DNA from 4 places in the Serratia sp. Nf2 genome. Region 1 is predicted to be linked to each of the others. Evidence: predicted binding sites of a transcription regulator. Region 1 holds the regulator's gene; each other region holds the start of a gene.
What was found. Region 1 encodes LexA, which represses DNA repair genes until DNA is damaged. Its sites were predicted from a motif close to TNCTGTATGTACATACAGNA; they were not measured.
Positions count from the first base shown of each region.

Region 2: the regulator LexA is predicted to act here: its motif matches at 1,146-1,165, upstream of umuD (translesion error-prone DNA polymerase V autoproteolytic subunit).
Region 3: the regulator LexA is predicted to act here: its motif matches at 1,703-1,722, upstream of rmuC (DNA recombination protein RmuC).
Region 4: the regulator LexA is predicted to act here: its motif matches at 1,739-1,758, upstream of C9411_RS19360 (DNA translocase FtsK 4TM domain-containing protein).

Region 1 covers NZ_PYTW01000004.1:373,329-381,145, forward strand. Annotated here, with positions in the region: gene dusA (tRNA dihydrouridine(20/20a) synthase DusA) at 1-598, opposite strand, end outside; gene C9411_RS12010 (sugar O-acetyltransferase) at 709-1,281, opposite strand; gene zur (zinc uptake transcriptional repressor Zur) at 1,527-2,039, shown strand; gene C9411_RS12020 (CsbD family protein) at 2,142-2,351, opposite strand; gene dinF (MATE family efflux transporter DinF) at 2,667-4,004, opposite strand; gene lexA (transcriptional repressor LexA) at 4,106-4,714, opposite strand; gene C9411_RS12035 (diacylglycerol kinase) at 4,817-5,185, opposite strand; gene plsB (glycerol-3-phosphate 1-O-acyltransferase PlsB) at 5,334-7,799, shown strand.
Region 2 covers NZ_PYTW01000001.1:734,291-742,107, forward strand. Annotated here, with positions in the region: gene C9411_RS03470 (TonB-dependent hemoglobin/transferrin/lactoferrin family receptor) at 1-609, opposite strand, end outside; gene umuD (translesion error-prone DNA polymerase V autoproteolytic subunit) at 706-1,140, opposite strand; partial or broken gene C9411_RS26165 (hypothetical protein) at 1,329-1,508, opposite strand; partial or broken gene C9411_RS25960 (HTH domain-containing protein) at 1,546-1,752, shown strand; gene C9411_RS25480 (hypothetical protein) at 1,811-2,182, opposite strand; partial or broken gene C9411_RS03500 (DNA polymerase V) at 2,396-2,566, opposite strand; gene fdhD (formate dehydrogenase accessory sulfurtransferase FdhD) at 2,896-3,738, shown strand; gene C9411_RS03510 (bestrophin family protein) at 3,797-4,714, shown strand; gene C9411_RS03515 (Dyp-type peroxidase) at 4,749-5,711, shown strand; gene arsC (glutaredoxin-dependent arsenate reductase) at 5,739-6,170, opposite strand; gene C9411_RS03525 (arsenic transporter) at 6,185-7,474, opposite strand; gene C9411_RS03530 (metalloregulator ArsR/SmtB family transcription factor) at 7,544-7,817, opposite strand, start outside.
Region 3 covers NZ_PYTW01000007.1:15,498-23,314, reverse strand. Annotated here, with positions in the region: gene udp (uridine phosphorylase) at 1-125, shown strand, start outside; gene C9411_RS16040 (tyrosine-protein phosphatase) at 256-1,038, shown strand; gene C9411_RS16035 (DedA family protein) at 1,118-1,648, shown strand; gene rmuC (DNA recombination protein RmuC) at 1,789-3,336, shown strand; gene ubiE (bifunctional demethylmenaquinone methyltransferase/2-methoxy-6-polyprenyl-1,4-benzoquinol methylase UbiE) at 3,415-4,170, shown strand; gene C9411_RS16020 (SCP2 domain-containing protein) at 4,184-4,792, shown strand; gene ubiB (ubiquinone biosynthesis regulatory protein kinase UbiB) at 4,789-6,420, shown strand; gene tatA (Sec-independent protein translocase subunit TatA) at 6,501-6,764, shown strand; gene tatB (Sec-independent protein translocase protein TatB) at 6,768-7,337, shown strand; gene tatC (Sec-independent protein translocase subunit TatC) at 7,341-7,817, shown strand, end outside.
Region 4 covers NZ_PYTW01000009.1:123,822-131,638, reverse strand. Annotated here, with positions in the region: gene C9411_RS19360 (DNA translocase FtsK 4TM domain-containing protein) at 1-1,673, opposite strand, end outside; gene lrp (leucine-responsive transcriptional regulator Lrp) at 1,794-2,288, opposite strand; gene trxB (thioredoxin-disulfide reductase) at 2,943-3,914, shown strand; gene C9411_RS19345 (LysR family transcriptional regulator) at 3,990-4,877, shown strand; gene gstA (glutathione transferase GstA) at 4,971-5,588, shown strand; gene cydD (cysteine/glutathione ABC transporter permease/ATP-binding protein CydD) at 5,764-7,530, shown strand; gene cydC (cysteine/glutathione ABC transporter ATP-binding protein/permease CydC) at 7,533-7,817, shown strand, end outside.

The sequences.
Region 1 (7,817 bases):
GATAAACGCGCGGATAGTCGAGCGGCGGCACTTCGCGGTTTTCTTTCGGGCTGAGGCCGGAGAGCCAGGCCTTGCGCGCGTGGATGGTGAACATATCGCACTCGCCGCGCCCGGCGACGGTTTGGATAAAGTCGCACAGGAAGGCGTAGCTGTCCTGATCGTCGATGCCAATGCGGGTCTTCACCGTCACCGGGATCGACACCACGTCGCGCATCGCCTTGATGCAGTCGGCGACCAGCGTCGCCTGCCCCATCAGACAGGCGCCGAACATGCCGTTTTGCACGCGATCGGATGGGCAGCCAACGTTGAGGTTAATCTCGTCGTAACCGCGCTGCTCCGCCAGTTTGGCGCAGTGCGCCAGCGCGGCCGGATCGCTGCCGCCCAGCTGCAGCGCCACCGGATGCTCTTCTTCGCTGTAGGCCAGGTAGTCGCCCTTACCGTGAATGATCGCGCCGGTGGTCACCATTTCGGTGTACAGCAACGTTTCCTGGGTCAGCAGGCGGTGGAAGTAACGGCAATGACGATCGGTCCAGTCGAGCATCGGCGCGATGGAGAAACGATTGGCGGCGTAGGTTGGGGCGTGGTTGTCTTTCGTCATGCTGAGTTACTGGCTACCTGAGTCTGTCTGGGTTCAACGAACGGCGCGCGGCCGCAAACGGCTATTATAACGACAATCGGCGCCGTTGGGAAAACCGCCTTTGCTTCCCCCTATTCCAACGCGCGGATAATCCGGCACGGCTGCCCCAGCGCCAGCACATTGGCCGGGATGTCGCCGGTCACTATGCTGCCCGCACCGATAGTCGTGCCGTCGCCGATGGTCACTCCCGGCAAGATCACCACGTTACCGCCGATCCACACGTTGCTGCCGATGGACACTGGCTGCGCCGAGGTGCGGAAAGGAAAAGCCGGGTCACCGTTAAAGCGTTCACCGGCCTTCAGCGGATGACTCGGCGTGTAGATTTGCACGTTGGGGCCGATCAGCGTGTTGTCGCCGATGGTGATGGTATTGCAGTCGAGGAACACCGCATTGACGTTGATAAAACAGTTCTTGCCGATGCGGACATGCTGCCCGTAGTCGCACCAGAACGGCGTTTCGATCCAACTCGCCTCCCCCCAGGCGCCGAACAGCTCACCGAGCAGGCGGTTTTTCTCGTCCGCCTGATGCGAATCCAGCGCCCCCAGGCTTTTGGTCAACGCCCTGGCCCGATGGTACATAGCAATCAGTTCTTCATCGCGGCTGTTGTACTCCAGGCCGCTTAACAGCTTCTCTCTTTCCGTCATCACACAAGGCTCCTGCTCATCATGCGGGTGAAACGCGTTATACCGCTCTCGTCCGCTGCTCTCCAGCGCTAAAATCGGCAACGTTGATTTGCCGCCCGCCTGCGGGGAAAAGTTGTGATGCATCTCTCTTTTAGCGCACTCAGCGCGCCTTTCCCTGCGCAATCCTCAGGGGAAAAGGGGGCAACTCTCGGCGATTCGCCGTAATCATGGTAAAATCGGCTTTTTTACGTACCGGGATATTTGCGATGAACTCAACCACCCAGGAAAAGCTGCTGGCGCAGGCGGAACGCCTCTGCCAACAACGCAATGTGCGATTGACGCCGCAACGGCTGGAAGTGCTGCGTCTGATGACTCAGCAACCCGGTGCAATCAGCGCTTATGACCTGCTCGATCTGCTGCGCGTCGCCGAACCGCAGGCCAAGCCGCCGACGGTCTATCGCGCGCTGGATTTTCTGCTGGAACAAGGATTTATCCATAGAGTGGAGTCTGCCAACAGCTACGTGCTGTGTCACCATTTCGAACAGCCGATGCATACGTCCGCACTGTTTATCTGCGACCGCTGCGGCCAGGTGACCGAACGCACTACCGAAGGCGTAGAAGAAACGCTGCAGAAGCTGGCGCAGGAAGCCGGATTTGCGCTGCGGCACAGCGTGGTGGAAGCGCACGGTCTGTGCGCCGGCTGCGTGGAGGTTGAGGCGTGCGACAGCAAGCATGACTGCGCCGAACACGATCACAGCATCGCCATCAAGAAGAAGTAAGACGAAGTCAGGTACCTCCCTGTACCTGCGGCCGGAACGCCAGAGGATGAGAGCGACGCCGGCCTGCGCTGGGCAAGCCGCCTTCAATGGCGGCCCTGCAGATTACCAGCGGTGTTTGGTGTGATCTTCCCAGGCTTTCACCTCTTTTTCGGCCGCCTCTTTCTGGTAACCGTAGCGCTCCTGGATTTTGCCGACCAGCTGTTCGCGTTTCCCTTCGATGACTGTCAGATCGTCATCGGTCAGCTTGCCCCATTTTTCCTTCACTTTGCCTTTAAGCTGCTTCCAGTTACCGTCGGCTTGATCTTTATTCATAGTCTCTCCGTTAACCTGTGGTGAATCAGTGATCCCTGTCGCCGGTCGGGGTTAACCAGAAATTTTTCTGGCCGATACTCCCTTCACCTTAAGGAATATCGCTCCCATTCATTCGCCAGCCACATGATTCATTCTAGTTAAATATGGAAATAAAAAAGCCAAATATCAGAATAAAAAACCATTAAGAAACAAAATAAAAACAAAAAACGCTAATAAACAACAAGCTAACGCAAAAATGCCAGGGTTGAAAACATGTAAGCAAAAGTGAACAAAAACATAAATAAAATTAATAAATAACCCAGCACAGCGTCCGTTCTAGCGAGCGGTAAACCAGCTGCCGCGCACCTGATGACGATGCCAAATCCAGCCCAACGCCAGGCCGCGCAGCGCCAGAAACACCGCCAGCGCCAGCCAAAGCCCGTGGTTGCCAAACAGCGGTACGCTGAACAGCGCCAGGCCGTATCCCACCGCGGCCACCGCCATGCTGTTGCGCATCTCGGCGCCGCGCGTGGCGCCGATAAACATGCCGTCCAGCAAATAGCACCATACCCCGACCAGCGGCAGAATGACCTGCCACGGCAAATAGTGGGCGGCCAACGCACGCAGCTCCGGCAAGGAGGTCAACGCCGCCACGATCTGCTGGCCGGTAACGGCATACGCCAGGCCAAAGGCCAACGCGACCAGCCCCGCCTGCCTGCAGGCCGCATGCCACACCTTGCGCAGCTGGCTGTCGTCCCGGGCGCCGTAGGCGTGGCCCGAATGGGCTTCCACCGCATAAGCGAAGCCGTCGAGCGCATAGGCGGTGAACGTCAGCAGATTCATCAATATCGCGTTGACCGCCACCACCTCGCTTCCCAGGCGAGCGCCGAAGATGGTCAGCGACGCAAAGCACAGTTGCAGCAACAGTGAACGCAGCATGATGTCGCGGTTGAGCGCCAGCAGACGACGCAGGTCGCCACGCCAGGCCTGACGCAGCATCGGCAGGGTGATACCGCGCAGGCGCATCACCCGCCACGCCAGCCACAGGCCGAGCAGCAGCGTGGCGTATTCGGCGATGGCGGTTGCCGCCGCTGCCCCCCGCACGTTCCAGCCCAGGCCCATCACCAGCCAGATATCCAACACGATGTTCAGCAGGTTGCCGACGATCAGCAGGATCACCGGCGCCCGCACATACTGCACGCCGAGCAGCCAACCCAACAGCACCAGATTGGCCAGCGCCGCCGGGGCGCTCAGCCAGCGGATTTCAAGAAAACGCCGCGCCTGTTCCAGCACCTCGCCATCGCCACCGACGATCCGCAGCGCCAGTTCGATCAGCGGATACCGCAGCAGGACGATCGCCACCCCGACCAGCAGCGCCAGCACCAGCGGTTGCATAAAGGCGCGCGCCAGCGCCTGCGGGTTCTGTGCCCCCAGCGCCTGCGCCGCCAGACCGGTGGTGCTCATGCGCAGGAACAACAGCAGCATGAACAGGAAGCTGGTCGCCACCGCGCCGATCGCGACGCCCCCCAGGTAGATCGGGCTGTCGAGGTGGCCGATCACCGCAGTGTCCACCAACCCGAGCAGCGGTACGGTGATATTGGAAAAAATCATCGGCAGGGCCAGGCGCCACAGGGCTTTATCGGTGTCGCTGGTGAAGGCGGAAATCAAGCGCATGATGAGACGTTCCCGTAGCAGTGGCGAAGGGCAAAATCAGAAACAAAAACGCCCCAGAACAGGGGCGATTGATACAAGAGGCGGCACTGAGGGGGCAGCGATTAAATCCAGTCGCCGTTGCGGATCACGCCGACCGCCAGCCCTTCGATAGTGAAATTCTGCTGACGCAGATCGACCACAATCGGTTGGAATTCGTTGTTCTCCGGCAGCAGCTCGACCACGTTGCCGTGTTTTTTCAGGCGCTTGACCGTCACTTCGTCTTCGATGCGCGCCACCACGACCTGGCCGTTGCGCACGTCTTGGGTTTTATGCACCGCCAGCAGATCGCCGTCCAGAATGCCGATGTCGCGCATCGACATGCCGTTCACCCGCAGCAGGAAATCGGCGCTCGGTTTAAACAGGGAAGGATCAACCTGGTAGTGCCCTTCGATGTGCTGCTGCGCCAGCAGCGGCTCGCCGGCGGCGACGCGGCCGATCAGCGGCAGCCCTTCTTCTTCTTCCATCAGCAGGCGGATACCGCGCGAGGCACCGGAGACGATTTCGATCACGCCTTTGCGTGCCAGCGCCTTCAGGTGTTCTTCGGCGGCGTTAGGCGAACGGAACCCCAGACGCATCGCGATCTCGGCACGCGTTGGCGGCATGCCCGTTTGCGAAATATGATCGCGAATCAGATCGTAGACCTCTTGCTGTCTGGTAGTTAGTGCTTTCATTCCGCCCCCTGTTTGTTTATACAGTCTTGCTGTGAGTATATACAGGTAAGCGCGGATTGGGAACCGAAGAATAAATAAAAATCAGTCAGTAGGCGCCTTTCGTCAGCCAAAATGCTGCCATAAGACCGTGCCCCAAACGAACAGCGCCAGCACGATCGCCAGTGACACCGCCGCCGATCCCATGTCCTTGGCCCGGCCGGACAGCTCGTGATGTTCGCTGCCGATCCGATCCACCACCGCCTCGATCGCGCTGTTCAGGATCTCGACGATCATCACCAGCGCTACCGATCCGATCAATAAAATGCGCGCTATCGCACCCACATCCAGCCAGACAGCCAGTATGATAGCCAGAAGGGTGACCACCAGTTCCTGGCGGAACGCCGCTTCGTGTTGCCAGGCGGCGGAAAGCCCTTTATAGGAATAGCCGGCGGCCTTGATGATGCGGGTCAGTCCGGTTGCTTGGTTTGCCATGTTTTCGTGCCTTTCTCAGAGGTCGGTCATAATAAAAAGAGTCTAGAACAGTCCGCGCTGACGGCTCTCGGTTTTCGAACACCACAGATCTGCTACCCGGTTTCTGGTATGCTTGCGGCGCATTGCTAACAAGAGGCTTCACGTTGTTATGTCAGGTTGGCGTAAAATTTATTATAAAATATTGAATTTACCACTTAAATTGTTGGTAAGAAGTAAGGTCATCCCTTCAGATCCGGTTACCGAGCTAGGGTTGGATCCCTCACGGCCGATTCTGTATGTTTTACCTTACAATTCCAAGGCGGATTTGCTGACGCTGCGCACCCAGTGCCTGGCGCAGGATCTGCCCGATCCGCTCAACTCGCTGGAGATCGACGGCACCGTGCTGCCGAGCTACGTGTTCATTCACGACGGCCCGCGCGTGTTCCGCTATTACACCCCGAAAGAAGAGTCGGTAAAGCTGTTCCACGACTATCTGGATCTGCATCGCAGCAATCCGGATCTCGACATTCAGATGCTGCCGGTTTCGGTGATGTTCGGCCGCTCGCCGGGCCGCGAAGGCCACGGCACGCCGCACCTGCGTCTGTTGAATGGCGTGCAGAAATTCTTCGCCGTGCTGTGGCTCGGCCGCGACAGCTTCGTGCGTTTCTCCAACACCGTTTCGCTGCGCCGCATGGCCACCGAGCACGGCACGGATAAAACCATCGCGCAGAAACTGGCGCGCGTGGCGCGCATGCACTTCTCGCGTCAGCGCCTGGCCGCGGTAGGCCCGAGCCTGCCGGCCCGTCAGGATCTGTTCAACAAGCTGTTGGCGTCCAAAGCGATCGAAAAAGCGGTCGAGGACGAGGCCCGCAGCAAGAAGATCTCGCACGAGAAAGCCCAGCAGAACGCCATCGCGCTGATGGAAGAGATCGCCGCCGATTTCTCCTACGAAACCGTGCGCCTGTCCGACCGCGTGCTGAGCTGGACCTGGAACCGGTTGTATCAGGGCATCAACGTCACCAACGCCGAGCGCGTGCGCCAACTGGCGCAGGACGGCCACGAGATCGTCTACGTGCCCTGCCACCGCAGCCACATGGACTATCTGCTGCTGTCCTACGTGTTGTATCACCAGGGCCTGGTGCCGCCACACATCGCCGCCGGCATCAACCTCAACTTCTGGCCGGCCGGCCCGATCTTCCGTCGCCTGGGCGCGTTCTTCATCCGCCGCACCTTCAAGGGCAACAAGCTCTACTCGACGGTGTTCCGCGAATACCTCGGCGAGCTGTTCACCCGCGGTTACTCGGTGGAATACTTCGTGGAAGGCGGCCGTTCCCGCACCGGGCGCCTGCTGGAACCGAAGACCGGCACCCTCTCGATGACCATCCAGGCGATGCTGCGCGGCGGCACCCGTCCGATCACGCTGGTGCCGATCTACATCGGTTACGAGCACGTGATGGAAGTGGGCACCTATGCCAAAGAGCTGCGTGGCGCCACCAAGGAAAAAGAGAGCCTGCTGCAAATGCTGCGCGGCCTGCGCAAGCTGCGCAATCTGGGCCAGGGTTACGTCAACTTCGGCGAACCGCTGCCATTGACGGCTTACCTCAACCAGAACGTGCCGCAGTGGCGCGAGTCGATCGATCCGATCGAAGCCCAGCGCCCAAGCTGGCTGACGCCGACGGTCAACGATCTGGCCGGCCAGATCATGGTGCGTATCAACAACGCCGCCGCGGCCAACGCCATGAACCTGTGTTCCACCGCGCTGCTGGCCTCGCGCCAGCGTTCGCTGACCCGCGAACAGCTGGTCGAACAGCTGGAGTGCTACCTGCAGCTGATGCGCAATGCGCCTTACGCGCGTGACGTCACCGTGCCGACGCAAACGCCGGACGAGCTGCTGGATCACGCGCTGAACATGAACAAGTTCGAGGTGGAAAAGGACAACATCGGCGACATCATCATCCTGCCGCGTGAGCAGGCGGTGCTGATGACCTATTACCGTAACAACATCCACCACCTGCTGGTGCTGCCGTCGCTGATCGCCAGCATCGTAATGCATCACCGCCGGGTGTCGCGCGCCGAGCTGCTGCGCCAGATTGGCATGATCTACCCGATGCTGAAAGCCGAGCTGTTCCTGCATAACGACAAGGAACAGCTGCCGGAGGTGCTGCGGCCGATGATTGACGAGCTGATCCGTCAACAGTTGATCTGCGACAAAGGCGACGAGCTGGTGCTGAACCCGGCACGCATTCGCCCGCTGCAGCTGCTGGCCGCCGGGGTGCGCGAAACCCTGCAACGCTACGCCATCACCATGTCGATCCTCAGCGCTAACCCGAGCATCAACCGCGGCGCGCTGGAGAAAGAGAGCCGCATCATGGCGCAACGTCTGTCGGTGCTGCACGGCATCAACGCGCCGGAGTTCTTCGACAAGGCGGTGTTCTCCACCCTGGTGGCGACGCTGCGCGAAGAAGGCTATATCAACGACAGCGGCGATGCGATCCGCGAGCACACCCTCGAGGTGTACAACATGCTGAGCGATCTGATCACGCCGGAAATCAAGCTGACCATCGAAAGCGTCAACATGCCGGAAGAGACCAACGTCCTGCCGCAGGCCGATGCGGAAGAAGAGCAAGACGAGTGATTTCACCCGGCGCGGAAA
Region 2 (7,817 bases), on a different contig from region 1:
TTCCATGTCGCCCATGCCCCAGATATTCAGGCTTTGGCCCCCCGGGCGCGGCGATCCCGCCATCCCTACCCCGGGCAGACGATCGAGCAGGCTGGCGATGTTATCGGCCTGTACGCGTTCGATGTCTTCTTTATCCAGCACCGAACGGCCGGCGGCGACGCTGTCGGACAAACCGCCGACCACCGACAGTTCCGGTATCGTCAACGGCTGAACCGGCCCGGCGTCGACCAACCGATATCCCTGCGCAGTTTGCTGAGCGCGCAATCCGCTGCCCGCCAACAGCGTATCGAACGCGTCGGTGAGACGATAATGTCCCTGCAGGCCCGCGGTGCTTTTTCCACGCGTCTGTTCGGGCGTGAAAATCACTATCACGCCGGCCTTAGCGGCCGCCGTCTGCAAGGCGGGCGCCAGATCACCGGCGGGAATGGCGAAGGAAAGGATAGCGGGCTGTTCGACCGCCGAGGGTGGTGCCGACGCACCGGGTGCTGCCATCGCGGAGGTGAGCATGCCCGATAGTGCGCATCCTATCCCGATAGCTACGCGTTTCCCGGTAATGCGTTTGGCTGATGTGAACGTACGCCCTGCGCCGTTCTTGTTTTTTATGGCCATGAAGGATTCCCCTGAGTGTATTGAACTGGAAACTCAGTAGAGAGGTCACGCCAACGAAAAGATCGGGCAGAAAAAAAATGAAAAAAAGGGCCGAAGTCACCGCGCCGCGTAGACGATAAAGGTCACCACGCCGAAAATCTCCAGCTGCGCCTCGTCGTCGAACACGATCGGCGCGTAGGCGGGATTCATCGGCAACAGCCGCACGTCGGGGTGGCGCTGCAGTTTTTTGACGGTGAATTCGCCGTCCACCGCGGCGATCACGATATTGCCGTGCTCCGGCGTCAGGGCGCTGTCGACGATCAGCAGATCGCCGTCCTGGATATTGCCGTCGATCATCGATTCGCCGCTGGCGCGCACGAAATAGGTGGCGTTGGGGTGCCGCACCAGCAGCTTGCCGATGTCCAGCCTGCTCTCGACATAGTCCTGCGCCGGGGAAGGAAAGCCGCAGGCCACGCGATCGGCAAACAGCGGTAACGTCAGGGGTTCACCTGGTGAAAAAGCATACAACCTTGAATTGCTCAGCATAATCATAACCAAACTGTATATTTATACAGTAAAGCATAAACAAAACGCGAACGCGTGCAACCCCCAATCCCCCTGCAGATCGCGCTTTCCCGCGTAATATAATAATTTTCTGAGCGATTTTTCCTGCAGCTTTTGGCATTCTTCGCGTGTGTTTACACACATGATACCCACCAAAACTGTGGATAATGCGGCACTCAGACCGTTGGCGTATCGATGGGCAGGATGAGTGAGGGATTGTCATTGCGAACGGCGCCGACGGCGGGCGATACCGGTTGCCAGACGAAATCCTCTGCCTGCAGGCTGTACACGTCAGCCTGCATTTGACCAGAGGGCGGGACTAAGCGGGTGTCGAGCCAGTCGCGCGCGGCCCTCGGTCTCTGCTGCGTACAGCGCCGCAAAGAACAGCGGCAGGCCTTGCCTCACGGGAGGAACGGCGGACGGCCTTACAAAATGACGCCAATAAAATTGCGACTGGCAATGGCATCAATGGGACGGCCAGAGACGAAAGTCAGTACGTTATGTCAGGAGCTTGGGATAACCCGACAAACGCTGTACCGCCACATTTCCCCTGATGGTCCACTGCGAGCTGACGGTATAAAGCTGCTCAACCGAGGATAATTTTAGCGGACGGAAAAATCTGGAGTTCCGGCGTAGAACCCCGAATAAGGAATAATCCTTAATTCATTTCAGGATTATTAATTCCATCTAAAACCTCTCGGCAATATTCTTTTTTATAGGCTTCATCATTACTTAATGACTTAACCAAAAAATCAGCATTTTTCCAACCATTATCCCAATGCGTATCGAATCCTGACTGTTCATACTTTAATGTTCTAGTTAATGAGTCTTTTATTTGTTTTTTATATTTATCAATTTTCTCATTGGTTGCCCCACAAACATCATGTGCAACACGAGCATTTGAGCCAGAAAAACCTATTGCTGAAATTGCCATCGCTTCGTTTGATTTGTCGAAATCATTCGCATATGCCACAGCATTAGATAAAGCGAATATGACAAGAGCAGGTATGGTTTTTTTGTATGAAATCATCTTTTACCTCTAACTCATTGATTGTTCATGGGGTCAGTTTGGATATCGAAAATTATTGTACATTAAGGCTGCTTTTTAATCAGTCTCAACTTCTTTATAGAAGGCCTGAATGCGACAAACTTGGGAAGTACTGTAGCCTGTCGCGTCTGCTGTTTCTCGGATACTCAGTTTCTTAATCTGTCGGTAGTGCCTGATCCATCCTGCACGCTCCATCTCGCCGCTGGCGCGCACGAAGTAGGTGGCGTTGGGGTGCCGCACCAGCAGCTTGCCGATGTCCAGCCTGCTCTCGACATAGTCCTGCGCCGGGGAAGGAAAGCCGCAGGCCACGCGATCGGCAAACAGCGGTAACGTCAGGGGTTCACCTGGTGAAAAAGCATACAACATTGAATTGCTCAGCATAATCACAACCAAACTGTATGTTTATACAGCAAAGAATAAACAAAACGCGAATGCGTGCAACCCCCAATCCCCCTGCAGATCGCACTTTCCCGCGTAATATAATAATTTTCTGAACGATTTTTTGTTTACGCCTGCTAAGCGTTTCACCGCCCCTTGCACACACGTTATCCACCAAAACTGTGGATAACCTGGTGGGGTCGCCGGCAGGGTGTCATTCCCTACACGAGCGGGATCAGGATCCTGTATAATCCCCACACCTGCTAATAAGAATTCACTCCCGTCGGCGCCTCGTCACCGACGGTCACGAGAACGTTATGAATAAGCACCTACTCCTCGCAGAAACCGACGATATCAAACAGGAATGCCTGTCGCGCCACGCGGTCTGGCAGCGCAACGATCTGGCTCAGGCGCAGCAGGATTGGCTGGCGGAAGAAGTGCCGGTCGCCCTGGTGTACAACGGCATTTCCCACGTGGTGATGATGGCGACGCCGAAAGATCTGGCGGCCTTCGCCATCGGTTTTTCGCTGTCCGAAGGCATCATCGCCTCCCCCGACGATATCTACGATATCCGTCAACAGCCGGCCTGCAACGGCATTGAAGTGCATGTGGAACTCTCGAGCCGCCGCTTTATGCAGCTGAAAGAGAAGCGCCGCAGCCTGGCCGGCCGCACCGGCTGCGGCGTCTGCGGGGTGGAGCAGCTGCAGGAGGTCGCCCAACCCATCGCGCCGCTGCCCTTCACGCAACGCTTCGATTTGGCCCTGCTCGACCGAGCGTTGGCGCAGCTGCAGGAGGTGCAAACGGTGGGGAAATTGACCGGCTGCACCCACGCGGCGGCCTGGATCCAGCCGGACGGCGCGCTCAGCGGCGGATGTGAAGACGTTGGGCGCCACGTGGCGCTCGACAAACTGCTGGGTTACCGCAGCCAACAGGCCTGGTCACAAGGGGCAGCGCTGGTGTCGAGCCGCGCCAGCTATGAAATGGTGCAAAAATCCGCCATGTGCGGCGTCGAGATCCTGTTCGCCGTTTCCGCCGCCACCCGCCTGGCGGTGGAAGTAGCCGAACGCAGCAACCTGACGCTGGTGGGCTTCAGCAAGCCGGGGCGCGCCACCGTCTATACGCACCCGCAGCGGCTCTGGCCATCGACGACGGCGGCCTAACGCCGCCGGATAAGAATCGACTATTCTCAATAGCAGGACACCAGGAAGCACCCACGTCATGATCATTCGCCCGAATCAGAACTGGTTTTTTCGCCTGTTCGCCTGGCACGGTTCCGTGCTGTCAAAGATCACCTTTCGCCTGTCGCTGAACGTGCTGATGTCGATAGTGGCGGTGATCAGCTATCAATGGTACGAACAGCTCGGCGTGCATTTAACCATCGCGCCGTTCAGCCTGCTGGGTATCGCCATCGCCATTTTTCTCGGCTTTCGCAATAACGCCGGCTACAGCCGCTTTGTCGAAGCGCGCAACCTGTGGGGCTCGCTGCTGATTACCGAGCGCTCCCTGCTGCGTCAGATCAAAAGCCTGCTGCCGGACGAACCGGCGGTGCATCAGAAGGTCGCCAAGCTGCTGATCGCCTTCAGCTGGAGCCTGAAGCATCAGCTGCGCGCCACCGACCCGACCGCCGATCTGTACCACAATCTCAGCAGTAAAGAGCTGGCGGAGGTGATCGCCAGCCCGATGCCGACCAACCGCATCCTGCTGATGTTGGGCCAGGAGATCGGCAAGCTGCGCCGACGGGGGCTGTTGAGCGACATCACCTTCGAGCTGCTCGACAACAAGCTGAGCGAGCTGTCCCACGCCCTCGGCGGCTGCGAACGGCTCGCCAGCACGCCGGTGCCGTTCGCCTATACCCTGATCCTGCAGCGCACCGTTTACCTGTTCTGCAGCCTGCTGCCTTTTGCCCTGGTGACCGATCTGCATTACATGACACCGTTTGTTTCGGTGTTCATTTCCTATACCTTCTTATCCTGGGACTCGCTGGCCGAAGAGCTGGAAGATCCATTCGGCGTGTCGGCCAACCATCTGCCGTTAAACGCCATGTGCAACACCATCGAGCGCAACCTGCTGGAAATGAACGACCAAAGCCCGCTGCCGCCGCCGATGAAACCCGACGAGCACTTTAATTTGATCTGATTGATTTCACCCGAACACACTGGAGCCGAATGCAATGAATGCAAATAACAATCCGCCGCAAGCCGTATTCACGCCGGTGACGCGCCATGCCATCTTCATCGTCGCCACCCTGTCGCCCGTTCCCGCCCATCTGGCGGCGGTGCGCGCCTGGTGCGGCGACATCGCCGCCGTGGTACGTTCGGTCGGCAAACGCGCGCCGGCGGGCAACCTCACCTGCGTCTGCGGCTTCGGCTCCGAAGCCTGGGATACGCTGTTTGGCGCGCCGCGCCCTCGCCAGTTGCATCCGTTCAGCCCGATCGGCAGCGGGGAACGCGTCGCCGTCGCCACGCCCGGCGACATCCTGCTGCATATCCGCGCTGATGAAATGGATCTGTGTTTCGAACTGGCCTCGCAGCTGGTCGGCAAGCTCGGCGACGCCGTGACGGTGGTCGAAGAGGTACACGGCTTCCGTTACTTCGATCAGCGCGCCATGATTGGCTTCGTCGACGGCACGGAGAATCCGGAGGGACACGAAGCCTACGACTATACGGTTATCGGCGACGAAGACGCGGCGTTCAGCGGCGGCAGCTATGTGCTGGTGCAAAAATACCTGCACGATATGCAGGGCTGGAATTCGCTCAGCGTGGAAACGCAGGAGAAGATCATCGGCCGCCATAAGCAGTCCAACATCGAGCTGGATGAAGCGGTCAAACCGTCGTCATCGCACAGTTCGCTGACCACCATCACCGACGAGCAAGGCAACGAAGTGAAAATTCTGCGCGACAACATGCCGTTCGGCCGCCCCGGCCTGCGCGAATTCGGCACCTACTTTATCGGCTATGCGCGCTCCCCGCAGCCGATCGAGCAGATGCTGGAAAACATGTTTATCGGCCGCCCGGCCGGCAACTATGATCGGCTGCTCGATTTCAGCCACGCGGTGACCGGCACCCTGTTCTTCGTGCCTTCCGCCCCGCTGCTGGAAGCGCTGGCCGATCGCAGCGGCGCCGAACTGCACTGATTTTGCCAGGGCGCAGGGCCGCAGCGATCAGCCTTTGGTTATCCTGCGGCCCTGCGCATCGATCACCGGCTCCCCATCCTCTTTGCTGAAGGCCCCGCGCTGCGGATCCGGCAGAATATCCAACACCGCCTCCGATGGCCGGCACAGACGCGTGCCGAGCGGTGTCACCACAATGGGTCGATTGATCAGGATCGGCTGTTGCAGCATGAAGTCGATCAGTTGCTCATCGTTCCAACCGGTCTCGTCCAGTTTCAACTCGGCGTAAGGCTCGACGTTTTTACGCAGCAACGCGCGCGGTGTCATGCCCATCTCGGCCAGTAGCGCAACCAACCGTTCGCGGTTGGGAGGCGTTTCCAGATACAAAATCACCTCGGGCTCAGCGCCGCTGTTGCGGATCAGCGCCAACGTGTTGCGCGACGTGCCGCAAGCCGGGTTGTGATAAATCTTGATACTGCTCATGACAGTTTCTCCGGTTAGGGTAAAACGGACAGCCGCAGCGCCAGCGCGGCCAGGGTGACGAACAGGATCGGCAGCGTCATCACCAGCCCCACGCGGAAATAATAGCCCCAGGTAATGACGATGTTCTTCCTTGCCAACACATGCAGCCACAGCAACGTGGCCAGGCTGCCGATCGGGGTTATTTTGGGGCCGAGATCGCTGCCGATGACGTTGGCGTAAATCATCGCCTGCTTGATGACGCCTTCCGCACTGCTGCCGTCGATTGACAACGCCCCCACCAGCACCGTTGGCATGTTATTCATGACGGAAGAGAGAAACGCGCTCAGGAAGCCGGTGCCGAGCGTCGCCGTCCATAGCCCCTGCCGCGCCAGCACGTCCAACACGCCGGAAAGCAGTTCGGTCAAGCCGGCGTTGCGCAGCCCGTAGACCACCAGATACATGCCCAGCGAGAAAATCACGATCTGCCAGGGTGCCCCGCGCAGCACTTTACCGGTATTGATCGTCCGTCCACGTTTCGCCACCGCCAACAGAATCAGCGCGCCGCAAGCAGCGACCAAACTTACCGGCACACCGAGCGGCTCCAGGGCGAAGAAGCCAATCAGCAACAGTGCCAATACCGCCCAGCCGGTTCGGAAAGTCGCACGATCGCGAATCGCTTCTTGGGGTATGGGTAAACGCGTCAACGCGTAGCGCCGCGGAATATCCTTGCGAAAGAACAGATGCAACATCACCAGGGTCGCCGCCACGGCGGCAAGGTTGACCGGCACCATCACCGCCGCATACTCCGTAAAGCCCAGCCGGAAGAAATCCGCCGAAACGATATTCACCAGATTGGACACTACCAGCGGCAGGCTGGCGGTATCGGCGATAAAGCCAGCCGCCATGACGAAAGCCAGCACCGCCGCAGGGCGAAAGCCGAGCGCCGACAGCATGGCGATCACGATCGGCGTAAGGATTAACGCGGCGCCGTCGTTCGCGAACAGCGCCGCCACCACGGCCCCCAGCAGCAGCATGTAGGTAAACAGCCATCGGCCTTTGCCGTTGCCCCAGCTCGCGACGTGCAAGGCGGTCCAGGCAAAGAAGCCGCTCTCATCCAGCAGCAGGCTGATGATGATGACGGCGATAAAGGTTGCAGTCGCATTCCAGACTATCTGCCACACCACGGGAATATCGCCGACGTGCACCACGCCGCTCAGTAATGCCAATCCCGCGCCGAACGCTGCGCTCCAGCCGATGCCCAGCCCTCTCGGTTGCCAGATCACCAAGGCCAACGTCAGAATAAAGATCGCCCCTGCCACTATCATCGCCGTCTCACTGCCTCTTCAAATTTACATATATGTTTTTTCAAATGTGTTTGCGCAAATTTTTTACCGTTACGGGCAGCCTTTCGCTACGCGTTGCGCCAACGCCATCATCTGTTCTGGCCGGCACTGATAAGCCTGCTCAATAATCCCCGCCGTCCAGGCAGGCATATGCGGTGACAGGCGATAATGTATCCACTTGCCATCGCGCCGATCGAGCAACAGCCCGCTTTCACGCAACATCGCCAGATGCCTTGAAATTTTGGGTTGCGGCAGCGCCAATGCGCCCGACAACTCGCACACGCACAGCTCGCCGGCGTGGCGCAGCAACAGCACCAGCGTCAGA
Region 3 (7,817 bases), on a different contig from region 1:
CTGGCATGGTGGCCGGGGTGATCGTCAACCGCACCCAGCAAGAGATCCCGAACGCCGAGACCATGAAAAACACCGAAAGCAAAGCGGTGCAGATCGTGGTGGACGCTGCCCGCCGTCTGCTGTAATCGCCATTCCCTCAATGGGCCGCCGACGCGGCCCGTTTTTCCATTCGCGGCGAATCTGTTACGGTGATACTCCTCAGCGCTGCGCCGATGGCTGCCGCGCGTTGTCATAACAAAAACAACGAGGACGTTTATGACCGCCCAGATCCTGCTTCATCCTTCGCTCGCGCCGCTCGACGGCGGCATCAATTTCCGCGACTTCGGCGGCAACGGCGTGGCCGACGGGCGCCGCATCAAGCGCGGCCTGCTGTTCCGCTCCGGTTCCCTCGAGCGGCTGACGGAAAACGACTGCACCTTTCTCGCCGGCGTGCCGGTGCGCTCGGTGCTGGACTACCGCGATGCCGACGAGGTGCAGGCCAAGCCGGATATTCTGTGGAATGGCGCCGACTATCACCACGTGCCGGCCAACCCGCTGAGCAGCGAAGTCAACGCCAACCTGGAGAAGCTCACCAACGAAACGTTGGCCGCTTTCGACGCCCGCGCGTTCATGCTGGAGCTGTATCGCCGCCTGCCGTTCGGCAATGCGGCCTATCAGCGGTTGGCACAGCTGTTGAGCAACCCTGGCGGCGGCGCGATCGTGCAACACTGCGCGGTCGGCAAGGATCGCACCGGGGTCGGTTCGGCGCTGGTGCTGTTCGCGCTGGGCGCCGACGAAGCGACGGTGCTGGAAGACTATCTGCTGACCGAAACCACGCTGGCCACTTTCCGCGAGCAGATGCTGGATCAGCTGTCTATCAAGCTGAATGCGGCGGCGCTGGAGCAATTCGCCTACGTGCTCAGCGCGCGCGAGGAGTTCCTGATGACGGCGTTGGGCTGCATCCGTCAGCAATACGGTTCCACCGACCGTTGGCTGGAAGCGGAATACGGCCTGGGCGCGGCCCAGCGCGAAGCGCTGCAGGCGTTCTACCTCGAGTAAATCGCCGCGCGTTTAGCCGGGGTTTAACTCGCCCCGGCCTATCCTAGGCGGCGAATTATCGCGTATCAGGAGCCCCGCATTGAGCCTCAATGACGTTATCAACTGGGTCAGCGACGTCGTGCGTCAGCACGAAGGCTGGGCCATTCCCATCATCTTCTTCCTGGCGTTCGGCGAGTCGCTGGCGTTTTTGTCTCTGCTGCTGCCGGCCACGGTGATCCTGCTGGCGCTGGGCGCGCTGATCGGCGAAAGCGGCATCGCCTTTTGGCCGATTTGGGCCGCTGCCGCCGTCGGGGCGTTTTTCGGCGACTGGCTCTCTTACTGGATCGGCTATCACTATCAGGACCGCGTGGCGCATATGTGGCCGCTGTCGCGCAATCCACAACTGCTGGCGCGCGGCCACGCGTTCTTTGAACGCTGGGGCGTGCTAGGCATCTTCATCGGCCGCTTCTTCGGCCCGCTGCGCGCCGTGGTGCCGCTGGTGGGCGGCATTTGCGGGATGCCGCAGCGTTATTTCCAGTTGGCCAACGTCACGTCGGCGATGATCTGGGCGTTCGGCATTCTGGCGCCGGGGGCATTCGGCATCAAGTGGCTCAGCCAGTGGCTGGGCTGATTTCTCGCTAAATTGCGCAGTGCCGCGCAATATTGTGCGCGGCGGGCAAAATCAGGCTGGACATCCATACAGCCTCCCCTTAACGTGACGGGCAATGGGCGTGCGAAACGCCGGAACGGCAAGGTGCAACAGGAGGCAGGGTGGATACCAGTCTGATTTATGGGATTGGCGGCGTAACGATCGGCATGCTGTTGGGGTGGCTGATCGCCAGTCTGCGGGTGCAGCAGACGAATGCGCAACATGAAACCGAGCTGCGGTTGCTGGAGCAAGCGTTGCAGCAGGCGCAGCAGGAAACGGCGGCGCGGCAGGAGGCTCTGCAGCGCCACGAGCAGCAGCTGCGGCAGAGTGAGCTGGAGCTGCGTAACCTACACAGCCAGCTGGCGGCCGGACATGAGAAGTTGCAACAGCTCAACCATTGGCGCAACGAATGCGAACTGCTCAATCAGGAACTGCGTGCCCAGCGCGAGGTTAACAGCGCGCAAGAGGCCGAGCTGCGCGAAGTCACCATCCGTCTGGAAGAGACGCGCATGGCGGCGGAGGAGAAGCAGCGCCTGCTGATCAACAGCGAACAACGCCTCACCACCCAGTTTGAAAACCTCGCCAACCGCATTTTTGAACACAGCGGCCGCAAGGTGGACGAGCAAAATAAGCAAAGCTTGGATCGGTTGCTGCTGCCGCTGCGTGAACAGCTGGACGGGTTCCGCCGTCAGGTGCAGGACAGCTTTGGCCAGGAAGCGCGGGAACGCCACACGCTGACGCACGAGATACGTAATCTGCAGCAGTTGAACGCGCAGATGGCGCGCGAGGCCATCAACCTCACCAAGGCGCTGAAAGGCGACAACAAAACGCAGGGCAATTGGGGTGAAGTGGTGCTGAGCCGGGTGCTGGAGGCTTCCGGTCTGCGCGAAGGGCACGAGTATGAAACGCAGGTCAACGTGCGGGTGGATCACCAGAGCCGCATGCAGCCCGATGTGATCGTGCGTCTGCCGCAGGGCAAGGACGTGGTGATCGACGCCAAGATGTCGCTGATCGCCTACGAGCGCTATTTCAACGGCGAAGACGAGGTGGAGCGCGAAGCGGCGCTGAGCGAACATATCGCCTCGCTGCGCGGCCACATTCGCATGCTGGGCCGCAAGGACTATCAGCAGCTGCCGGGGCTGCGTTCGCTGGACTATGTGCTGATGTTCATTCCGGTCGAGCCCGCCTTCCTGCTGGCTATCGATCGCGAGCCGGAGCTGATCAGCGAAGCGCTCAAGCACAACATCATGCTGGTTAGCCCGACTACGTTGCTGGTGGCGCTGCGCACCATCACCAACCTGTGGCGCTATGAACATCAAAGCCAGAACGCCCAGCGCATAGCCGATCGCGCGGCGAAACTGTATGACAAGATGCGGCTGTTCGTGGACGATATGTCCGCACTGGGGCAGAGCCTGGACAAGGCGCAGGGCAGTTATCGTCAGGCGATGAACAAACTGAGCGAAGGCCGTGGTAATCTTATCGGCCAAATTGAAGGTTTCCGTGCGTTGGGGGTTGAGGTCAAACGGCCGATCAACCCGCTGCTGGCGCAGCAAGCCGGCGCGCAACACGATGAAGCGGAAGAGGCGAACGACGATGATGTCGCCGCGCTGCCGCAGACGAAAAACGATGACGATACCGCCGGGGAACCGGGCTTCGTTTCGCACGGCTGAGGCCGTGGCGAGGTGGGGTATTCTCCAGGCTTCTGGTACACTCATCCACACAAAATTGACTGAATAGCAGGCAGGACAATGGCAGATCAACCGCAGGAAACCACCGATTTCGGTTTTCGCACCGTCGCTCGAGACGAAAAACAGGCCATGGTGGCGGACGTTTTTCATTCGGTAGCGGCAAAGTATGACGTGATGAACGACCTGATGTCGTTCGGCATCCACCGTATCTGGAAGCGTTTCACCATTGACTGCAGCGGTGTGCGCCGTGGGCAGCGCGTGCTGGATCTGGCCGGCGGTACCGGCGACCTGGCGGCCAAGTTCTCCCGTATGGTTGGCGAGCAGGGGCAGGTGGTGCTGGCGGACATTAACGATTCGATGCTGAAGATGGGGCGCGAGAAGCTGCGCGATCGCGGCATCGTCGGCAACATCAATTACGTGCAGGCCAACGCCGAAGCGCTGCCGTTCCCGGATAATTACTTCGATTGCATCACCATCTCCTTTGGCCTGCGCAACGTCACCGACAAAGACAAAGCGCTGCGCTCGATGTTCCGCGTGCTGAAGCCGGGCGGCCGCCTGCTGGTGCTGGAGTTTTCCAAGCCGCTGCTGGCGCCGCTGAGCAAAGCTTACGACGCTTATTCCTTCCACGTGCTGCCGAAGATCGGCGAGCTGGTAGTGAAAGATCCGGACAGCTACCGCTACCTGGCGGAATCGATCCGCATGCACCCCGATCAGGAAACCCTGAAAGGCATGATGGGCAACGCCGGTTTTGAAAACGTCACCTATTTCAACCTGACCGGTGGGATTGTCGCCCTGCATCGCGGCTTCAAGTTCTGAGAGGGAGATGCCGATGCTGTTTACCCCTCTGCTGACCGGTGCGCTGGAAACCTCGCTGAATAACCTGCTGTTTCGCGATCGCAGCATGAAAGCCGCTCGCCAACGCCTGGCGGGCAAGGTGCTGCGCATCGAACTGGAAGAGCTGGCTTCACCACTGGTGCTGGTGTTCAGCGAACTGCGCGTGGACGTGCTGGGGCAGTCTGAAGACAGTGCCGATTGCACCGTGCGCAGCCGCATTCCCGCCTTACTGAAACTGCGCGACCGCCAGCAGTTACCGGTGCTGATGCGCAGCGGCGAATTGGCGGTGGAAGGTGATATTCAGGTGGTGCAACAGCTGGTTGGCCTGCTTGATCTGGCGGAGTGGGATCCGGCGGAGTGGCTGGCACCCTATATCGGCGATATCGCCGCCCAGGGCATTACACAGGCGCTGGGAAAAGGCGCCTCGCTGCTGAAAGACGGCTTTATGCGCCGGCAGCAGGACATGGCGGAGACGTTGACGGAAGAGTGGCGCCTGGCGCCGGGGCCGTTGGAAGTGGTGTGGTTCAACGAGGAAGTTGATGCACTCGCCCGCAGCGCGGAAGCGCTGTCTGCCCGCATGGACACGTTGGAGGGCAAGCGATGACCCCAGGCGAACTGCGACGTTTGTATTTTATCGTCCGCGTTTTTCTCAGCTATGGATTGGACGAGCTGATCCCGACAATGCGTTTGACGCTGCCGCTACGCTTCGGCCGCCGGCTGTTGTTCTGGATGCCGAATCGGCACAAGGACAAGCCGCTGGGTGAACGCCTGCGGTTGGCGCTGCAGGAGCTGGGACCGGTATGGATCAAGTTCGGCCAGATGATGTCGACCCGCCGCGATCTGTTTCCGCCGCAGATTGCCGATCAGCTGACGCTGTTGCAGGACCGGGTCGCGCCTTTCGACGGCGCGCTGGCGCGTAAACATATCGAACTGGCGATGGGCGGCCCGCTGGAAACCTGGTTCGACGATTTCGATCAGCAGCCGCTGGCCTCTGCCTCGATCGCGCAGGTGCATACCGCGCGGCTGAAAACCACCGGCCAAGAAGTGGTGCTGAAGGTGATCCGGCCGGATATCGGGCCGATTATCAAGGCCGACGTGCGCCTGATGTACCGATTGGCAGGTTGGGTGCCGAAGCTGTTGCCGGACGGCCGCCGTCTGCGCCCGCGCGAAGTGGTGCGCGAGTACGAGAAAACCCTGCTGGACGAATTGAACCTGTTGCGCGAAGCGGCCAACGCCATTCAGCTGCGTCGTAATTTCGACGGCAGCCCGATGCTGTACGTACCGGAAGTTTATTCCGACTACTGCCGTGAAAGCGTATTGGTGATGGAGCGCATCTACGGCATTCCTGTCTCGGATATCGCCACGCTGGAGCAGCAGGGCACCAACATGAAACTGTTGGCGGAACGTGGCGTCCAGGTGTTCTTTACCCAGGTATTCCGCGACAGCTTCTTCCATGCGGACATGCATCCCGGTAATATTTTCGTCAGCTACGAACATCCGGAAGATCCTTGCTATATCGGCATCGACTGCGGCATCGTCGGCTCGCTGAACAAGGATGATAAACGCTACTTGGCGGAAAACTTCATCGCCTTCTTCAACCGCGATTACCGCAAGGTGGCGGAACTGCACGTCGACTCCGGTTGGGTGCCGCGCGACACCAACGTGGAAGACTTCGAATTCGCCATCCGCACCGTGTGCGAGCCGATTTTCGAGAAACCGCTGGCGGAGATTTCCTTTGGCAACGTGCTGCTGAACCTGTTCAACACTGCGCGCCGCTTCAATATGGAAGTGCAGCCGCAGCTGGTGTTATTGCAGAAGACCTTGCTGTATGTTGAAGGGCTGGGGCGTCAGCTCTACCCGCAGCTGGATCTGTGGACCACCGCCAAGCCGTTCCTCGAGAGCTGGCTGCGCGATCAGGTCGGCATTCCTGCCGTGGTGCGCGCGCTGAAAGAGAAAGCGCCGTTCTGGGCGGAGAAGCTGCCCGAACTGCCCGAGCTGTTTTACGACAGCCTGCAGCAGCATAAACTGTTGCAACAAAGCGTTGATAAGCTGACCAACCAAATGCAGGCTCAGCGGGTTCGTCAGGGGCAGTCACGTTATTTGTTCGGCGTTGGCGCTACACTCTTGGTAAGCGGCACGCTGTTGCTGCTGGGGCAAATCGAGGTGTTTCCCGCCTGGATGATGGCCGCCGGCATCGTATGCTGGGTGATTGGCTGGAAGCGAACCACCTGATTTAATTCGTTACTCTGGTAAAGTCGGCCCTATAATGCGGACTGGCTTTAAAAGACCCTTTGAAATTAGAGGTAATTAAAATGGGCGGTATTAGTATTACGCAATTGTTGATCATCGCAGTGATCGTGGTGCTGCTGTTCGGTACCAAAAAACTGCGCACGCTGGGCTCCGATCTCGGCGCCTCGATCAAGGGCTTCAAGAAGGCGATCGGCGACGATACGCCGTCGACCCCTAACACGGCTGAGAAAAGCAGCCTGGATGACGCTGATTTCTCGGCCAAGCCTATTACCGATAAGCAGCCGGAAGTGAAACCGGAAGAGTCGAAGAACAAAGAGCAGGTATAAACCGTGTTTGACATTGGGTTTAGTGAGCTGCTGCTGGTGCTGGTGATCGGCCTGGTTGTTCTGGGGCCGGAACGGTTGCCGGTCGCGGTCAGAACGGTGTCGGGCTGGATCCGTGCGCTGCGCTCGCTGGCGGCCTCGGTGCAGCACGAACTGTCTCAGGAACTGAAGCTGCAGGAGCTGCAGGACAGCCTGAAAAAAGCCGAACAGGCCGGCCTGCAGAACCTGACGCCGGAGTTGAAGGCGTCGATGGATGAGCTGAAAGACGCGGCGGACTCATTGAAACGCACCTATCGGGGCGAGAAAGAAGAGCTGGCGAACACCATTCATAACCCGCAGATCACCGATCCGGAAGCCTTGCACGACGGCGTGACGCCGGCGGAAGCGGCAACCAGCGCCAGCGCGCCCGCCGCCGTGCCAAAACCGGCAGCGGAGCCTGAGGCCGTTGCGGCTGCGTCCCCGACTGCGCCTGTGGCGGCGCAACCGGCTAAAGCACCGGTGGAAACCGCGTCGGCACCTGTCGAACCTGTTGCGGATAAAACCCCTGCGTCTCACCAATCTAGTGGCGATCGTTAATACATGGCTGTTGAAGATACCCAACCCCTTATCAGTCATCTGATAGAGCTGCGCAAGCGGCTGTTGAACTCGATTATTTGCGTGCTGGCGGTGTTCGTGGTGCTGGTGTTTTTCGCCAACGACATCTACCAGCTGGTCTCTGCGCCGCTGCTCAAGCAGCTGCCGGCAGGGGCGAGCATGATCGCCACCGACGTGGCGTCACCGTTCTTTACGCCGATCAAGTTGACCATGATCGTCTCGGTGTTTGTCTCCGCGCCGATGATTCTGTATCAGGTGTGGGCATTCATCGCACCGGCGCTGTACAAGCATGAACGCCGCCTGATGATGCCGCTGCTGGTGTCCAGCAGCCTGCTGTTCTACCTCGGCATGGCTTTCGCCTACTTCATCGTGTTCCCGCTGGCCTTCGGCTTCTTTGCCAAGACCGCGCCGATGGGGGTGACCATTGCGACCGACATTAAAAACTACCTCGATTTCGTCATG
Region 4 (7,817 bases), on a different contig from region 1:
TCGTCTTGTTGGATTTCACCGTAACGTTGGTTCTGTTGTTCGGCGAACGCCTTGCTCAGCTCGGCTTCCTGCTGAGCATTTTCATCATCCTGCTCCGGCTCGTAGCTTTCGCCATAGCGCTGGCTTTGCTGCGTGGCGAACGCCTGGCGCAGCGCGGCTTCTTGCTGCGCCTCTTCTTCCTGCGGATTCACCGCCGTCGGCTGTTGAGGCTCCGCCTGGCGCTGTTCCTGCTCGGCCGCACGCTGCGAAGGCAGCTTGATGCCGTATGAGGCCAGCTCACGACGGGTCGGAATACGTACCGGATTCGGCCGCGGCAGCTCAGGGCCGATGCCCTGTTTAACCTGCGAATTGCTGTCGCTGGTCGCCGTGAAGGCCGGCATAAAGGTCGCCGCCGCGGTACCTGCAGCAGCAGCGGCTGCCGTATCCAGCTGTGGCTTGGCACCGGTAGCGCTGAAACCGTCCGAACCACCGATGTCGACGCTATCGCGCTGCGCGGCGGTAAAATCAAAGGGAGAACGCGCCGGCGGCTGCGGTGCAGCCGGCTCTTGCCAATTGCCCAAGCGCGGCTCATCGTCATCCTGATAAGGATCGACAGGGCGCGTCGCCTTAGGTACAGGCGTTTCTTCCGGGATCTCGAAGGAATACAGCGGCGGCGTGGCGTCTTGCGCCGGGGCGCTCACCGGGTGCTGATTGACCGAGGCCGGCGCGGCCGGCGCCACCGTTACCGACGGCGCCTGTGTGGCGATCGGTGCGGCAACGGGCTCGTGGATCTCTGCCTTTACCGCTGGTGCAGGCGAAGCCGCCGGCGTGATTGGCGCGGCGTCGGTTTCAACCTCACCATCGTCGGCACGCAGGCCGCTGAGCAACGGATCGGCGGCGTCTTCCGCCGCCTCTTTGGCGCTTTCGGTGACCGAAGGCGCGGAGAACAGCACGTCGTCATCGGCAACCGCGGCGCCGGCGGCGGTCGTGGCAACCGCGGCTGCGGCGCCCTTCCCTGCCTGCTCAGGCTCGTCGTCAACGTAACGCTCGTCATCCTCGAAATAGCGCTCTTCGCGGCGTGAGCGGTTGGTCATCACTGTCGCGACGCCCAGCACCGCCCCGCCTATCTTCTCGGCGATGACCAGCCAGGACCAGCCGGTAAACAGCGTCAACCCCGCCGCCCACACGCACAGCAGCGCCAGCGTGGCGCCGATGCCGTTGAACCACGGCAACATGGCGTTGCTCAGCAGGCTGCCGATCACGCCGCCGGAAGCGAAGTAATAGAGATCGTCAACGTTCAGCGCCGCCAGCCCGCAGGAGGTGAGCACTAACGCCAGGGTGCCGATCAGGCGCAGGGAGAGCGCGAAATAGTCGATGTAGTCTCTGTTGCCGCGCTGGCGATAGGCCGCCCAGCACAGGATCAGCATGATCGGTGGTATCGCGTAAGCGAGCACCCCGAAGGTGAAGAACAGCGTGTCGGCCAACCAGGCCCCGACACCGCCGCCCAAATTGTGAATCGGCTCATGCCACGCGGTCTGCGACCAGCTTGGGTCAGACGGGTTGAAACTGACCAGCGCAGCCATGAGGTAAACGGCAAAAATCGCTACCACGATAAGCACAGCCTCCAGCAAACGCCGGCCACTGCTGAGTCTTTTCAGGGTAACTTCTTTATCTTCTGTATATTCCTGGCTCAAGAAAGGCTCTCCAGGTTCCTGTTAGCTGACATAGCAACAGCGCCGAGAAGCTTCCCCGGCGCCGAAACTGTATGAATAAACAGGAGTGTAACCAATTTAATCAGGTTTTGCACCTGCACCTTACCGTGTTTTGATAACCAGACGGTTACTCTGTTTCACTTCTTCCATCACTACATAGGTACGGGTGTCGTTGACCCCCGGCAAACGCAGCAAGGTTTCGCCCAGCAATTTGCGGTAAGCCGACATGTCCGGTACGCGGGTTTTCAACAGGTAGTCGAAATCACCGGAAACCAGATGACACTCCTGAATCTCTTCAAGCTTCTGCACTGCCGAGTTGAATTGCTCAAACACATCCGGCGCGCCGCGGTTCAGCGTGATTTCCACGAAAACCAACAGGGACGCATCCAGATAATGCGGGTTAAGCAATGCGGTATAGCCATGAATGAAACCCTGGCGCTCGAGACGGCGCACGCGTTCTAAACATGGTGTCGGGGATAACCCCACGCGCTTCGAAAGCTCGACGTTCGAAATACGCCCATCCTTCTGCAGCTCATTCAGGATGTTGCGGTCGATACGGTCAAGATCTTTACCCGGGCGTTTCTTGTTGTCTGCCATTATTATTGTCTCTCTTATTTTCTTCCGTGCACTTGCCACACCCTAGCCAACGTCAATGTGTAAGGGTTCGTTCCAAGCGAAGACCCGATGCCTGTCATATGCTTCTTCACTACCATCATTCCACGCCGCACAGCCTGTCTGTCCAACCCCGCGCGACGCCGGTAACGACGTTTAGGTCGAGAAAAAATCAGCAAACGCTTGCGCGCCCTGCTCCGCAAACCCACCGCGCATTGCCGCCTCGCGGCGCAAATACGTACGATTTGCTGGTGTTACGGGGATAATTTCTTCTTCCTATGATGTTTTCGCAAATGCGCAGCGGATTGTCAAAGTAAAAGAAGCAAAATCAGAACAACGTACCGTCACGAAAAGTCTGCATCCCATTTTTGGTTATGAATCGCTGGTTGGTAAACCCCAGCCAGGAGCGGCTCAAGTCGCAGAATGCGCCGTTTTTGCGCGGTTGGTGATTCAGTGGCCGAATGCGGCTTTGATAAGGTAAATTTCTGCGTTTGGCGTGCGATTTGCCAACAGCGGGTGCATTAATAGGCGACAACTATCATACAAATCGTTAACAACGTCGCCCGGCGCTTTTTTTACTGCGCCATTTTCCCTACAATCGGTTCCATTGTCCGCCATTGTGGAATAAAGAGGTTATTCATGGGCACGGCTAAACATAGCAAATTACTGATTCTGGGCTCCGGCCCGGCCGGTTACACCGCCGCCGTTTACGCGGCGCGCGCCAACCTGAGCCCGGTGCTGATCACCGGTATGGAACAAGGCGGCCAGCTGACCACCACCACCGAAGTGGAAAACTGGCCGGGCGACGCCGAAGGCCTGACCGGCCCGGCGCTGATGGAGCGCATGCGCGAGCATGCGGAGAAGTTCCAGACTGAAATCGTCTTCGATCACATCAACAGCGTCGATCTGCAGCAGCGTCCGTTCCGCCTGTTCGGCGACAGCGGTGAATACAGCTGCGACGCGCTGATCATCGCGACCGGCGCCTCCGCCCGCTACCTTGGCCTACCTTCCGAAGACGCGTTCAAGGGCAAAGGCGTTTCCGCCTGTGCGACCTGCGACGGTTTCTTCTACCGCAACCAGAAAGTCGCAGTGGTCGGCGGCGGCAACACCGCCGTTGAAGAAGCGCTGTACCTGTCCAACATCGCCGCCGAAGTTCACCTGATCCACCGCCGCGACAGCTTCCGCTCGGAGAAGATCCTGATCGACCGGCTGATGGAAAAAGTGAAAAGCGGCAACATCGTGCTGCACACCGACCATACGCTGGACGAAGTGCTGGGCGATGAAATGGGCGTGACCGGCGTGCGTATCCGCAGCACCAAAGCGGAAAACGAAACCCGTGAACTGGAGCTGGCCGGCGTGTTCATCGCTATCGGCCACAGCCCGAACACCGGCATCTTCGGCGGCCAGCTGGAGCTGGAAAACGGCTACATCAAGGTGCAGTCCGGCATTCACGGCAATGCGACCCAAACCACTATCCCCGGCGTCTTCGCCGCAGGCGACGTGATGGATCACATTTACCGCCAGGCAATCACCTCCGCCGGCACCGGCTGTATGGCGGCGCTGGACGCAGAGCGTTACCTGGACGGCATCGCCGGCGCAGAAGTCTGCTAAGGCTTTCTCACCACCAGCAAAAAGCGGCTCTCGGGCCGCTTTTTTTGTCTTCGCTCCTCAAGAGGATGCACGCCGATGCATAATCTTCTTCACTGGCGCCTGCTGGTTGCCGTCGCCGACAGCGGCACCATCACTCAGGCTGCGGCGCTCTGCGGTATGACGCAGTCTGCCGCCAGCCAGGCCATCGCTCAACTGGAGACAATGCTGAGCACCCGGCTTTTGGTTCGCCAACCGCACAATGTCGTCCTGACCCAAAGCGGCCTGCAGATCGTCGCCCATGCCCGCACGATGTTGGAAGCACTGCGGGCCATTCAGCAATGTGCGCAACAAGCCGGCAACGCGCACGCGGGCAAAATACGCCTGGCCAGTTTCCCGTCGGCATTCAGCAAACTGTTGCCGCCGCTGCTGCGCAAATTTCGCCGTCTGTACCCCGACATTGAGCTGATTACGCTCGAGGGCACCGACCACGAAGTGGAGAGCTGGTTAGCATCGGCGACGGCTGACATCGGCGTGGTGCTCAATCCGGCGCCGGAGCGGCTGTGCTTCCCTTTGGGGGAGGATGCCTGGCTGGCGGTCGTGCCCAGCGCGCACCCGCTGGCGCGAGCGCGGCGGCCGGTGGCGCTGGATGCCCTGTTCCGGCTGCCTTTTATCCTGGCGACCGGCGGCTGTGATGTGAATGCGCTACGCTTGGCGCAGCAGTCAGGTTTGGCGCTGGCCGATATCCGCGCCACCGTCAGCGATTGGCAAACGGCATTGACGCTGGTCAGGGAAGGCACGGGCGTCACGCTGATGCCCGCGTCCGTGATCCCGCCCGACGCGCTTGGGGTTTGCACTCTGCCGCTCGTTGCGCCGATTTATCGCCGTTTCGGCCTCGCGTACTCATCCGAGGCGGCGGCCCTGCCCCCCGTCCAAACCCTGCTGAGTTACCTGCGAGAACAGGAGCAAACTCTGGCCAGTCGCTGAGCTAATAGCGGCTTTCTGAAATTTCCATTTTCCCGCCGGCATCGGTGTCGGCATGCTGTGGCGAGCGTTCTCATTAACCCACAAGGAAATAGCATGAAGCTGTATTTTGCTCCCGATGCGTGCTCGCTTGCCCCACATATCGTCCTGCGCGAATTAGCGCTCCCCTTCACCCTGGTCAGGGTGAACAATCGCAGCAAGCGCTGCGCCGACGGTGAGGACTTCTATCGCATCAACCCCAAAGGTTACGTCGCCGCCCTGCAACTGGATGATGGTAACGTGATCACCGAAGGCCCCGCTATCGTTCAATACCTCGCCGACCTGCGCCCAGAGCGCCGGCTTGCGCCGCCACCGACGGCCTTTGAGCGGGTACGGCTGCAGGAATGGCTTAATTTCATCACCAGCGAGATCCATGCCGGTGCCGCCCCTTTATTCAATGACGCTCTGCCCGACGTCGCCAAGGCATTGCTGCGCGATAAGTTGAGGCGGCGATTGAGTTACCTCGCGCAAGCTTTGGCACCACAAACCTATCTGCTGGAAGCGCATTTCAGCGTCGCTGACGCTTATCTGTTTACCGTGTTGCGCTGGATGGCGCGCTTCGAGATTTCGCTGAGCGAGTGGCCGCCGCTCCAGCATTATATGGCGCGGATCGCAGAGCGAGCGTCGGTGCGCGCCGCTCTGGAAGCCGAGGCCGTGAGTGAGGAAGTCAAATAGTCGGTAACGCGTCTGTTATAGCCACATTTGGCCGCTTTATTATTTTCAGTCTGCCGGGTGACGAGGTAACATGGGACCTCGCTTGTTTGTCGCCGATTGCGCCAAACACTATTATTTAACAGTACGTTAACCCAGCCCGTAACAAACGGGCGCCGGCGACGCAGACGCATATCTGATGAAAAAAACCAGACAGCAACAGTTAACCCGTTGGCTTAAAACCCAGAGTTCGTTAGCGCAGCGTTGGCTGCGCCTTTCCATGCTGTTGGGGCTGTTCAGCGGCCTGCTGATCGTGGCGCAGGCCTGGCTGCTGGCCAGCCTGCTGCACGCCCTGATCATCGAGCATACCCCGCGCGAACAGCTGATCCCTTCGTTCATCTGGCTGGCCGCCGCGTTCGCGTTGCGGGCACTGTTGAGCTGGCTGCGGGAACGGATCGGCTTCCTGTGTGGCCAGGTGATCCGCCAGCGCATGCGCCAACAGGTACTGGATAAGCTGCAGCAGCTCGGCCCGGCCTGGATCCAAGGCAAACCGGCGGGCAGCTGGGCCAGCATCATCGTCGAGCAGATCGAGGATATGCAGGATTATTACTCGCGCTATCTGCCGCAGATGTATCTGGCGGTCTTCATCCCGCTGCTGATCCTGATCGCCGTCTTCCCGATCAATTGGGCCGCAGGCATCATTCTGCTGGCGACCGCGCCGCTGATCCCGCTGTTTATGGCGCTGGTCGGCATGGGAGCCGCCGATGCCAACCGCCGCAACTTCGTGGCGCTGGCGCGATTGAGCGGCAATTTCCTCGACCGCCTGCGCGGCCTGGATACCCTGCGACTGTTCGACCGCGCGCAGGCCGAAACCGCGCAGATCGCCAAATCCTCCGAAGACTTCCGCAGCCGCACCATGGAAGTGCTGCGCCTGGCCTTCCTCTCTTCCGGCGTGCTGGAGTTCTTCGCCTCGATCTCCATCGCCGTGGTGGCGGTGTACTTCGGCTTTTCCTACCTCGGCGAACTCAACTTCGGCAGCTACGGCCTCGGCGTGACGCTGTTTTCCGGTTTTCTGGTGTTGATTCTGGCGCCGGAGTTTTTCCAACCGCTGCGCGATCTCGGCACCTTCTACCATGCCAAAGCGCAGGCAATCGGCGCGGCGGAAGCGCTGGAAACCTTCCTCAGCGCCGAAGGCGAGCAGATGGGCAACGGCACGCGGCAACTGCCCGCCGATCAACCGCTGACGCTGCAGGCGAACGCGTTGGAAATCCTGTCGCCGAACGGCGTGCTGCTGGCCGGGCCGCTGAGCTTCACCCTACAACCGCAGCAGCGCGTGGCGCTGGTCGGGCTAAGCGGCGCCGGCAAAAGCTCGCTGCTGAATCTGCTGCTCGGCTTCCTGCCCTATCGCGGGTCATTGAGCGTCAACGGCATTGAGCTGCGTGAACTGTCCGCCGAAACCTGGCGCCAGCAGCTGAGCTGGGTCGGCCAGAACCCGCACCTGCCGGCGCAAACCCTGCGCGCCAATATCCTACTGGGCTGCCCGCAGGCCGACGAAGTGCAGCTGCAGCAGGCGGTGGAACACGCCTACGTCAGCGAACTGCTCCCTTATCTGCCGCAGGGGCTCGACACCGAAGTGGGCGACAACGCCGCCCGCCTGTCGGTCGGTCAGGCGCAGCGCGTGGCGGTCGCCCGGGCGCTGATCGGCCCGCGCCGCCTGCTGCTGCTGGATGAACCGGCCGCCAGCCTCGATGCCCACAGTGAACAGCGGGTGATGCAGGCGTTGAACGCCGCTTCGCATCAGCAAACCACCCTGCTGGTAACGCACCAGCTGGAAGACACCGAAGACTACGATCAGATTTGGGTGATGGATAACGGGCGCATCGTGCAACAGGGCGATTACGCCACCCTCAGCGCCCAGCCGGGCCTGTTTGCCACTCTGATCGCCCATCGCCGCGGGGAGCTTTAATCATGCGCGTTTTGCTGCCGTTTTTGGCGTTGTATCGCCGCCATAGCCTGCTGATTAGCCTGGGCATCCTTTTGGCGATCGTCACTCTGCTGGCCAGCATCGGCCTGCTGGCACTCTCCGGCTGGTTCCTGGCCGCCTCGTCGCTGGCCGGATTGGCTGGCCTGTTGACCTTCAACTACATGCTGCCGGCCGCCGGCGTGCGCGGCGCGGCAATCTTCCGCACTGCCGGGCGCTATGCCGAGCGAGTCGTCAGCCACGACGCCACCTTCCGCGTGCTGTCGCATCTG